4 regions of the Peribacillus sp. NPDC101481 genome follow, and region 4 is predicted to be linked to each of the others. Evidence: riboswitches for the same ligand, from Rfam matches in the RefSeq annotation. Region 4 holds a riboswitch; each other region holds the start of a gene.
The links. Region 4 has a riboswitch for S-adenosylmethionine ahead of mmuP (S-methylmethionine permease). Riboswitches for the same ligand answer to the same signal wherever they lie in the genome.
Positions count from the first base shown of each region.

Region 1 (2,205 bases), on a different contig from region 4:
TTGACGACAGCACTCATGATCCCGTTGACTGCCCGGTTTTCCCACATATTACCCTTCCCTGTCAGGAACAGGATCAATCCTAATATTATGCCTATAAAAAAGGTTGCCACTACAGAGACGCTTGTCATGTAAAGCGTTTCCCTCGTAGCTTCAATAATGTCTTCCCAATCAACATTCGGCAATAATTCTTCAAGCATGAGTAATCACCTCCACGCCTACCTGCTGTGCTTTAATGAATTCGATTGCGCGGAGCATTTCATCCTCAGTGCCATCAAGATGGATAAACAATGTTCCATATGAACCGCTTCTTGTTTGGGATATCTTACCTTGAACGATATTGACATCCAACTCGAAGTTACGTACAAGCTTGGTGATCAACGGGCTTTCGGCATGATCGCCTACAAAGGTCAATTGAATCACTTTGCCTGCAGGATAGCGTTCGAGCAAATGGTCCATCGTTTCTTTCGTTTCTTCCGGTTCCGTTACCTGTTGCACGAAACGCTTTGTCATTTGTTCTTTAGGGTTCTTGAAAACATCCAGGACAGGTCCCTGTTCAACAACTTGCCCACTTTCCATCACGGCGACGCGATGGCAGATTTTGCGGATCACATGCATTTCATGTGTTATCAGGACGATCGTCAACCCCAAACGCTGATTGATGTCAACAAGCAATTCGAGTATGGAGTCGGTAGTCTGCGGATCCAAGGCAGAAGTCGCTTCATCACACAGCAGCACTTTAGGATCATTTGCCAGAGCCCTGGCTATTCCCACCCTTTGCTTTTGCCCTCCGCTTAATTGTGATGGATAGGCCTTTTCCCTGCCTTCCAATCCGACTAACTTGATCAATTCGTTCACACGCTTGGTTCGTTCAGGTTTAGAAACTCCTGCAATTTCCAATGGGAAAGATATATTCTCCTGAACGGTCCTCGACCATAATAAATTGAAATGTTGGAAAATCATGCTGATTTCTTGACGGGCCTTGCGGAGCTGAGCCCCTTTAATTTTTGAAATTTCCTTCTCAGCAACTACAACGGATCCCTCTGTTGGTGTTTCCAATCCATTGAGCATTCTGATCAAAGTACTTTTCCCCGCTCCACTGTAACCGATGATACCGAAAATCTCGCCTTTATTTATTTCAACATTCACATTATTTACAGCCTTGATTGTCTCACTGTTTCCTTTTCCTGTTCGGAACAGCTTACTGACTTTCGTCAATGTAATCATTAACCCTCACCTCTTTTATCCAATAAAACCTATGAACTTAGTTGATTTCTCTACATTATTAGTCTGTTTCTCATATCATGTAAAAGTTTACCCAATTAAAACAGAAAAAACCTTTCTGCATGAGCAGAAAGGCAGGTGAAGAAACAGGCCTTCCTCTCATCTTCCAAAGTGATTAAACTTTGTGTGAATTGGCACCTTTCCAAGGAAATCTCCTTGTCGGTTGCCGGGTTTCATCGGGCACATCCCTCCACCTCTCTTGATAAGAGCTAATATATAGAATATTTGTACATCATTAAGTTCTTTAGTATGGAGAAATTTTATCATAGATAAAAAAGGAGCGCAATGTATAATATTTCTAGTACAAGCATATAGAAACTTTACTTAAACCGTTTTGGATGTCAAGGAGACGATATTCGTCGCTTTTTCAATTGCCTGCTCCAAATCTTCTATTAAATCCTCTACATTTTCAATCCCAATCGATAAACGGACTTGGTCGGCACTCACACCCGCTTTCGCAAGACCTGCCTCATTCAATTGTTGATGGGTCGTACTGGCTGGGTGGATGATCAAGCTCTTCGCATCCCCAACATTCGCTACATGGGACCATAATTCCACCGAATTGATAAGTTTTGCCCCAGCTTCTCGATTACCTTGTATCCCAAAAGTCACAACAGATCCAGCTCCCTTTGGCAAATATTTTTCCGCAAGGGCTTTATCGGGATGATCCTCATCACCAGGATGTGAAACCCAAGTCACCGCAGGATGGTTTTTTAAATATTTAATGACAGACTTGGTGTTTGATAGATGCTCTTTCATCCTTACATGCAGCGTTTCAAGTCCAAGCGTAAACTGGAATGCACTTTGGGCACTTAGCGCAGGTCCTAAATCACGGAGTAACTGGACTCGGGCTTTCGTTATGAATGCGGCAGGTCCAACTGCCTCGGCGTATACCAGATTGTCGTAACTTGGGTCAGGCTCTGT
Region 1 is NZ_JBIWNJ010000003.1:445,066-447,270, reverse strand. Features, by position in the region: gene ACIROD_RS20870 (methionine ABC transporter permease) at 1-197, opposite strand, end outside; gene ACIROD_RS20865 (methionine ABC transporter ATP-binding protein) at 190-1,224, opposite strand; SAM riboswitch class I at 1,378-1,490, opposite strand; gene ACIROD_RS20860 (O-acetylhomoserine aminocarboxypropyltransferase/cysteine synthase family protein) at 1,606-2,205, opposite strand, start outside.
Region 1: another riboswitch for S-adenosylmethionine. It lies ahead of ACIROD_RS20865 (methionine ABC transporter ATP-binding protein); the one in region 4 lies ahead of mmuP (S-methylmethionine permease).

Region 2 (2,205 bases), 240 kb from region 4:
TTAAAAGATGCTGCTGCCGTCTTTTATGAACGTGAATTCGGTGTCAAGCTGGATCCGAAAAGTGAAGTGGCGATTCTCTTCGGGGGAAAGGCAGGCCTTGTCGAACTGCCGCAGTGTTTATTGAATCCGGGTGATACGATCCTTGTTCCGGATCCCGGCTATCCGGATTATCTTTCCGGTGTTGTTTTAGCCCAGGCAAAGACCGAATTCATGCCCTTGACAGAAGAAAATGATTTTCTTCCAAAATACAGTGACATACATAAACAAGTACTTGATAAAGCCAAAATGATGTTCTTGAACTATCCGAACAATCCCACAGGTGCTTCTGCAACTGAAAGTTTCTTTGATGAGACCGTCTCTACTGCAAAAGAGCATTCAATTTGTGTGGTCCACGACTTCGCTTATGGGGCGATAGGATTCGACGGAAAAAAACCGATAAGCTTTCTCCAGTCAGAGGGAGCGAAGGAAATAGGAATAGAAATATACACACTATCGAAAACATACAATATGGCAGGGTGGAGAGTCGGCTTCGCAGTGGGGAATAAGAGTGTCATAGAAGCTCTTGAACTATTACAAGACCATCTTTATGTGAGTCTGTTCCCGGCGATACAAGAAGCTGCTGCAAGCGCTTTGCTTGACTCGCAGAGCTGTGTAGAGCAGTTAGTGCAGATGTACGAGGGACGAAGGAATGTTTTCATTGAGCGATTGAGGGCAATCGGCTGGGATGTCAAAGCTCCTGCGGCATCATTTTTTGCCTGGCTCAAGGTACCTAAAGGTTTTACGTCCGAGAGTTTTGCAGACTATTTATTAACGCATGCCCACGTTGCTGTTGCCGCAGGGAATGGATTTGGTGAATTTGGCGAAGGTTATGTCAGGGTAGGGCTGCTGACTTCGGAAGAACGGCTGAAAGAGGCTGTGGAACGGATAAGTAAATTAAAATTATTTTAACCACAATGATATATCCGATTAATTCACCCTTAAATAGTTAAAACTTATTGACAAAGTAGGGATTACCTGTCAGAATACAAAATAAATTCTTAATCTTTCGATACTTGGATGCAAATTTATATATCAGCGTTTTCTTATTTTGAGCAGGTGGAGGGACTAGCCCTATGAAGCCCAGCAACCGACCGTAATTCCATTGTAAAATGGGGCGGAATTCTTCGCCGGATTTTTCTTGAAATCCACAAGGCACGGTGCTAATTCTTGCAGCCAATGGCTGGGAGATAAGAAGATGGCTTATTAAAGCCTCTTCTTTATGAAGGGGCTTTTGCCATTTTGAGACCATTTCAGGTTAATGACATCGAGAGTTTACTAACGTGATATAGGAGTGATCAAATGAGCGAGATAGTCGCTACTTATTTAATTCATGATTCTAAGGGGAATCATGAGAAAAAAGCAGAGAGCATTGCCTTAGGTTTGACTGTCGGGACATGGACGGACCTGCCCCATTTAGTCCAGAAACAACTGGAAAAACATAAGGGACGCGTCGTATCGGTGACACCACTTTCCGAAGAAGAGAGGGCAAACAGCTACTTTAATCGTAAAGTATACCGTTCGCTTATTAAAATTGCCTATCCGGCAAGGAATTTCTCCAATGATTTACCTGCAATCCTAACGACGGTCTTCGGCAAACTTTCATTGGACGGGGAAATAAAACTTATCGACTTGGATTTTGTCGGTGATATTCAAAAAGCCTTTCCCGGGCCGCAATTTGGCATTGAAGGCATTAGGAAAAAGATTGGCGTATTTAACCGGCCCCTGGTGATGAGCATCTTTAAAGGTGTATTAGGAAGAGACCTAACATTCCATAATGAGCAACTGAGGCAACAAGCATTAGGAGGTGTCGACCTAGTTAAAGATGATGAGATCCTCTTTGACCAGGAACTGACTCCATTTTTCGATAGAATAAAAACGGGAAAACGAATATTGAATGATGTCTATGAAACCACTGGCCACCGAACTTTATATGCAGTCAATCTATCAGGGAAAACATTTGAATTATTGGATAAGGCAGAGCAAGCGGCTGATGCAGGGGCAGATGCCTTGTTGTTCAACGTTCATACATATGGTTTGGATGTAATGCAGGCCTTGAGTGAACATGATCGTATCAAGCTGCCGATCATGGCGCACCCCGCATATAGCGGAGCATTGTCAGCTTCATCATTTTATGGGGTCGGCTATCCATTATTGCTTGGTAAATTA
Region 2 is NZ_JBIWNJ010000001.1:563,722-565,926, reverse strand. Features, by position in the region: gene ACIROD_RS02610 (pyridoxal phosphate-dependent aminotransferase) at 1-948, shown strand, start outside; SAM riboswitch class I at 1,080-1,233, shown strand; gene mtnW (2,3-diketo-5-methylthiopentyl-1-phosphate enolase) at 1,339-2,205, shown strand, end outside.
Region 2: another riboswitch for S-adenosylmethionine. It lies ahead of mtnW (2,3-diketo-5-methylthiopentyl-1-phosphate enolase); the one in region 4 lies ahead of mmuP (S-methylmethionine permease).

Region 3 (2,205 bases), on a different contig from region 4:
GTAATAAATTCTAATACGGTAGGCGATAGTATGTGTGGACGTTTTACCCTTTTCACTGACATTGAAGAAATAAAAGATCGGTTTGATATTCAGGGATCGTTTGATGGGGAATACCAATTCAGCTACAATATTGCTCCCTCCCAATCCGTTCTCTCCGTCATTAATGACGGGGCAAGGAATCGACTTGGATATCTTCGGTGGGGACTCATTCCTTTCTGGGCAAAAGACGAAAAAGTGGGCTACAAAATGATCAATGCCAGAGCGGAAACCATTGCTGAGAAAGCAAGCTTCAGGAATGCGTATAAGAAGAAGAGATGCTTGATAATCGCTGACTCTTTTTATGAATGGAAGAAGACACCGGAAAGAAAAATACCGATGCGAATAAAACTGAAGAATCATGCTCCATTTGGAATGGCGGGTATCTGGGAATCCTGGAAATCTCCTGAAGGCATCAGCGTCTATTCATGCTCCGTTATAACAACCGTTCCTAATGAGCTAATGACCAGCATTCATGATCGTATGCCTGTCATCCTTAAACCAGAAGATGAAAAAGAATGGTTGAGTCCAACAAATAATGATCCTGCATATCTGCAGCAGTATTTAAAGTCATTCGATTCGGAACAGATGGAAGCCTTTGAGGTATCGACTGATGTGAATTCGACCAAAAATAATTCATCTAACCTAATACAACAAATTTGCTGAGAGGTCATAAGACCTCTTTTTTATATGAATTCCGTCCCGATAAATGAAAAAAACTGATTAACCGCACATGTCAAGATTTCTTTATAAATAGTAAGGAGTGCATGTAAAATACTTTAAAATTAACCCTTGCGAAAATAGACAAAATGCTGTACTGTTATATTTGCTTTTCAAAACGACTTTCGATGTCACTTTCACAAACTCAGATGGTTTCAGCAAGTTTCCAGTGTGGTACTTTTCTGGAAGGCATCGTAATATTTGATAAATTATATAATGTAATCTTCTTATCAAGAGAGACGGAGGGACTGGCCCGAAGATGTCTCGGCAGCGGACTTAAATGGAGTGCTGTGCCAAATCCAGCAGGCTGATTTTTGCCTGAAAGATAAGGAGGGTGTTTTTTATAAATTAAAAGACCTCTTCTTGTTGTTAAATCGAAGGGGTCTTTTTTATGCCAGTTTTTTTGCTATATCTCCAAGACTAGATAATCAGGTAGGTTCAAATTGGAGTTATTTGCGAAAGCTGTTAATAGAATAAGAGCTGTGACACCTGTCACGGGAAAAATAAAAAGAGGTGTACATCATGAGTGCAAACAATAAAGGGAATCCATGGGCATTGATCCCATTTGTCGTATTTTTAATTTTATTTATAGGGTCCGGAATCATCACCAAAGATTTTTATTCATTTCCGGTGATTGTAGCGATTTCAATTGCTTCGGCAGCTGCATTGGCAATGAATCGGAAAGAGACATTAAATCATAAGGTTGATATCTTCTGTAAAGGTGCCGGGGACGCCAATATTATGTTAATGGTTATCATTTTCCTTTTAGCCGGCGCTTTCGCCGAAGTTGCCAATGGCATGGGAGCAGTTGAATCAACAGTGAATCTTGCCTTAGCTGTTTTTCCGCAAAATCTATTAATGGTAGGGATATTCATTATTGCTTGTTTTATTTCTTTATCCATGGGGACAAGCATGGGAACGATTGTTGCACTAGCACCTATTGGGGTCGGAATTAGTGAGCAAACCGATATTTCGCTTGCCTTTTCAATGGCGGCCGTTATTGGCGGTGCGATGTTTGGGGATAACCTTTCCTTCATATCAGATACGACAATCGCTGCGGTTCGAACACAGGGAACGAAAATGAAGGATAAGTTTAAAGTGAATTTTTTCATCGTTTTACCTGCGGCCATCATCACATGTGCAATCCTTGGAATTTTAACAATGGGTGAACAAGCTGACATCTCCCAACATTCTTATAATTGGGTGAAGATTCTTCCATATCTTTGCGTATTGATCACTGCATTGGCAGGAGTCAATGTGTTCCTGGTCCTTTCCATCGGAATCGTATTTGCCGGAATTATCGGCTTGGCTGATGGAAGTTATAAACCGTTGGGTGTCATTCAAAAAGTTGGAGAAGGAATGGCGGGAATGTATGAAATCTCCTTCCTTGCCATTTTAATTGCAGGTATGGTAGCTGTTATCAAACATAATGGTGGCATCGATTATCTA
Region 3 is NZ_JBIWNJ010000002.1:1,519,334-1,521,538, forward strand. Features, by position in the region: gene ACIROD_RS17275 (SOS response-associated peptidase) at 31-702, shown strand; SAM riboswitch class I at 981-1,088, shown strand; gene ACIROD_RS17280 (Na+/H+ antiporter NhaC family protein) at 1,279-2,205, shown strand, end outside.
Region 3: another riboswitch for S-adenosylmethionine. It lies ahead of ACIROD_RS17280 (Na+/H+ antiporter NhaC family protein); the one in region 4 lies ahead of mmuP (S-methylmethionine permease).

Region 4 (2,205 bases):
TGATCTACTCCTCTTTCCTTTATGGTTTTGTGTCAGATAATAACTTCCATAGCAAATCAAAATAAATGGAATGCCACAATATAGTGCAATTCGTTGTGTAGGATCAAATGCAATTCCTATGCAAGAAGCTAGGCATAGCATAAAAGAAACGATTGGTACGAGTGGATATAATGGCGTTCGATAAGCTAAGTCATTTACTGAATTTCCTTCGTTTATATATCGTCTGCGAAATAGAAATTGCGACATGCTAATACTCATCCAAACTACAACAACGGCTAGTCCAGAAATGGATACAAGCACTATGTAAACAGTATCCGGTGCAATAATACTCGAAAACAGGGCTAAGCAGCCGCCCAACATACTGAAAAGGACTGCATTTATCGGAACTCCCCGTTTTGTCAATTTTGCAAATATTGGTGATATAGTTTCCTTATCTGCAAGTGACCAAAGCATTCTGGATGCCGCATACAGTCCTGAGTTTGCAGCAGACAAAATGGCAGTTAATATAACAAAGTTCATAATATCCGCTGCATATGGCACACCAATCCGTTCAAGAACTGCCACAAAGGGGCTTTCTAATACGCTTGCATCCGAAATAGGCAATAATGCGGATAATACAACGATGGTTCCTACAAAAAAGATAATCAATCTCCATAATGTCATACGGATTGCCTTTGGTATCGTTTTTTCTGGATTCACAGTTTCTCCAGCTGCAATTCCAATTAATTCAGTTCCAGAGAATGCGAAATTCACCGCAAGCATCGTCATTATAATGGCAAAAGCACCATTCGGAAATAAACCTTCACTTGTAAAATTGGAGAATAACGGAGCGGATTGTGAATGAATTATTGGAATGAAACCTAGCATTGCCGCTGCTCCCAAAATAATGAAAATCACAATGGCAAATACCTTTATAGACGCAAACCAGAATTCGGATTCAGCGAAAAATTTAACGGTCCACGCATTTAATGCCAAAACCAATATGGCAAATAGTGCACTCCATATCCAGACATTGATTGATGGAAACCATCTCTGCATCAACAATCCTGCAGCCGTGAATTCCGAACCAAGTGCAACTGTCCAAGTTAGCCAATACAACCAGGCTACTGTATACCCTGTCCCAGGACCTATGTATTTAGCTGAGTAGCTATGAAACGCACCTGTCTCGGGCATATGTACTGCCAGTTCCCCTAGACATAGCATGACTAGATAAACCACTAATGCCCCAATCAGATACGAAAGGATGGTGCCAAACGGGCCTGCCTGTTGAATCGTATAACCCGAACTTAAGAATAAACCTGTTCCAATCACCCCGCCAAGCGATAGCATTATTATATGCCGTGCCTGCATTTTCCTTTGAAAATCATGCTTCCTTTTGTTCTCCATTCTTACTCTCCTTTATCTTGCATCCAGAAAAAACGAAAACGCACTCTAAAAAAGAGTGCGTTACTGACAAATAAACACTTACGGTCTTATCTATCAAGGTTTCACCCCCTGGAATTAGCACAGTGTCATTGCAGACCTGTTGCTGAGGTTTCATAGGGCCAGTCCCTCCACCTCTCTGGATAAGAAATTATTTTTTTATAACTTTATCAATCTATGAAAAAATTGTCAAGTTTTGTTTCGGTTTGTAAAGACTTCCTTTAAAATCCAAACGATCAACGCACCGTTGGCATAGATATGAACTTGTTTTTGGAACAGTCGCTTACATTATAGAATTGTAAATAATGCTAACCGGGAAAAATTTTTAAAAAATGACGACACCTTAAAAGATGACGCCATTTTTCTTATATTCCTTAAGGTCTTTCAATTTCAAATAATTCTCCTAGTTTTGTATAAGTATGACCCGCTAATCTTGCTACAGGTTTTAGCCCATTCTGGTCAATTCGGCCATTATGGTAAATCTCCTGCTCTATATGATAGCAGACTATTTTCCCTATCAATAAATCACAACCAGGTTTATTCTTGGAACCTGCCAAAGGTATCGCATGCTCCAATGTGCATTCAAAGCGTACCTTCGCTTCTTGCAATCCTGGTACCGACACCTTATCACTAACAGCCTGAGTGAAATTGGTAAGACCCAATTCACTTTCGTCAGACGGGAGTTCCTTGGCCGTTCGATTTGCATCAGCAACATTGTCTTCATCAGTGATATGAACAACGAATTCACCTGTTTGAATTGCATTTCGGGCCGTGTCCTTCAAA
Region 4 is NZ_JBIWNJ010000001.1:321,887-324,091, forward strand. Features, by position in the region: gene mmuM (homocysteine S-methyltransferase) at 1-1, opposite strand, end outside; gene mmuP (S-methylmethionine permease) at 1-1,386, opposite strand, end outside; SAM riboswitch class I at 1,470-1,572, opposite strand; gene ACIROD_RS01450 (flavin reductase family protein) at 1,797-2,205, opposite strand, start outside.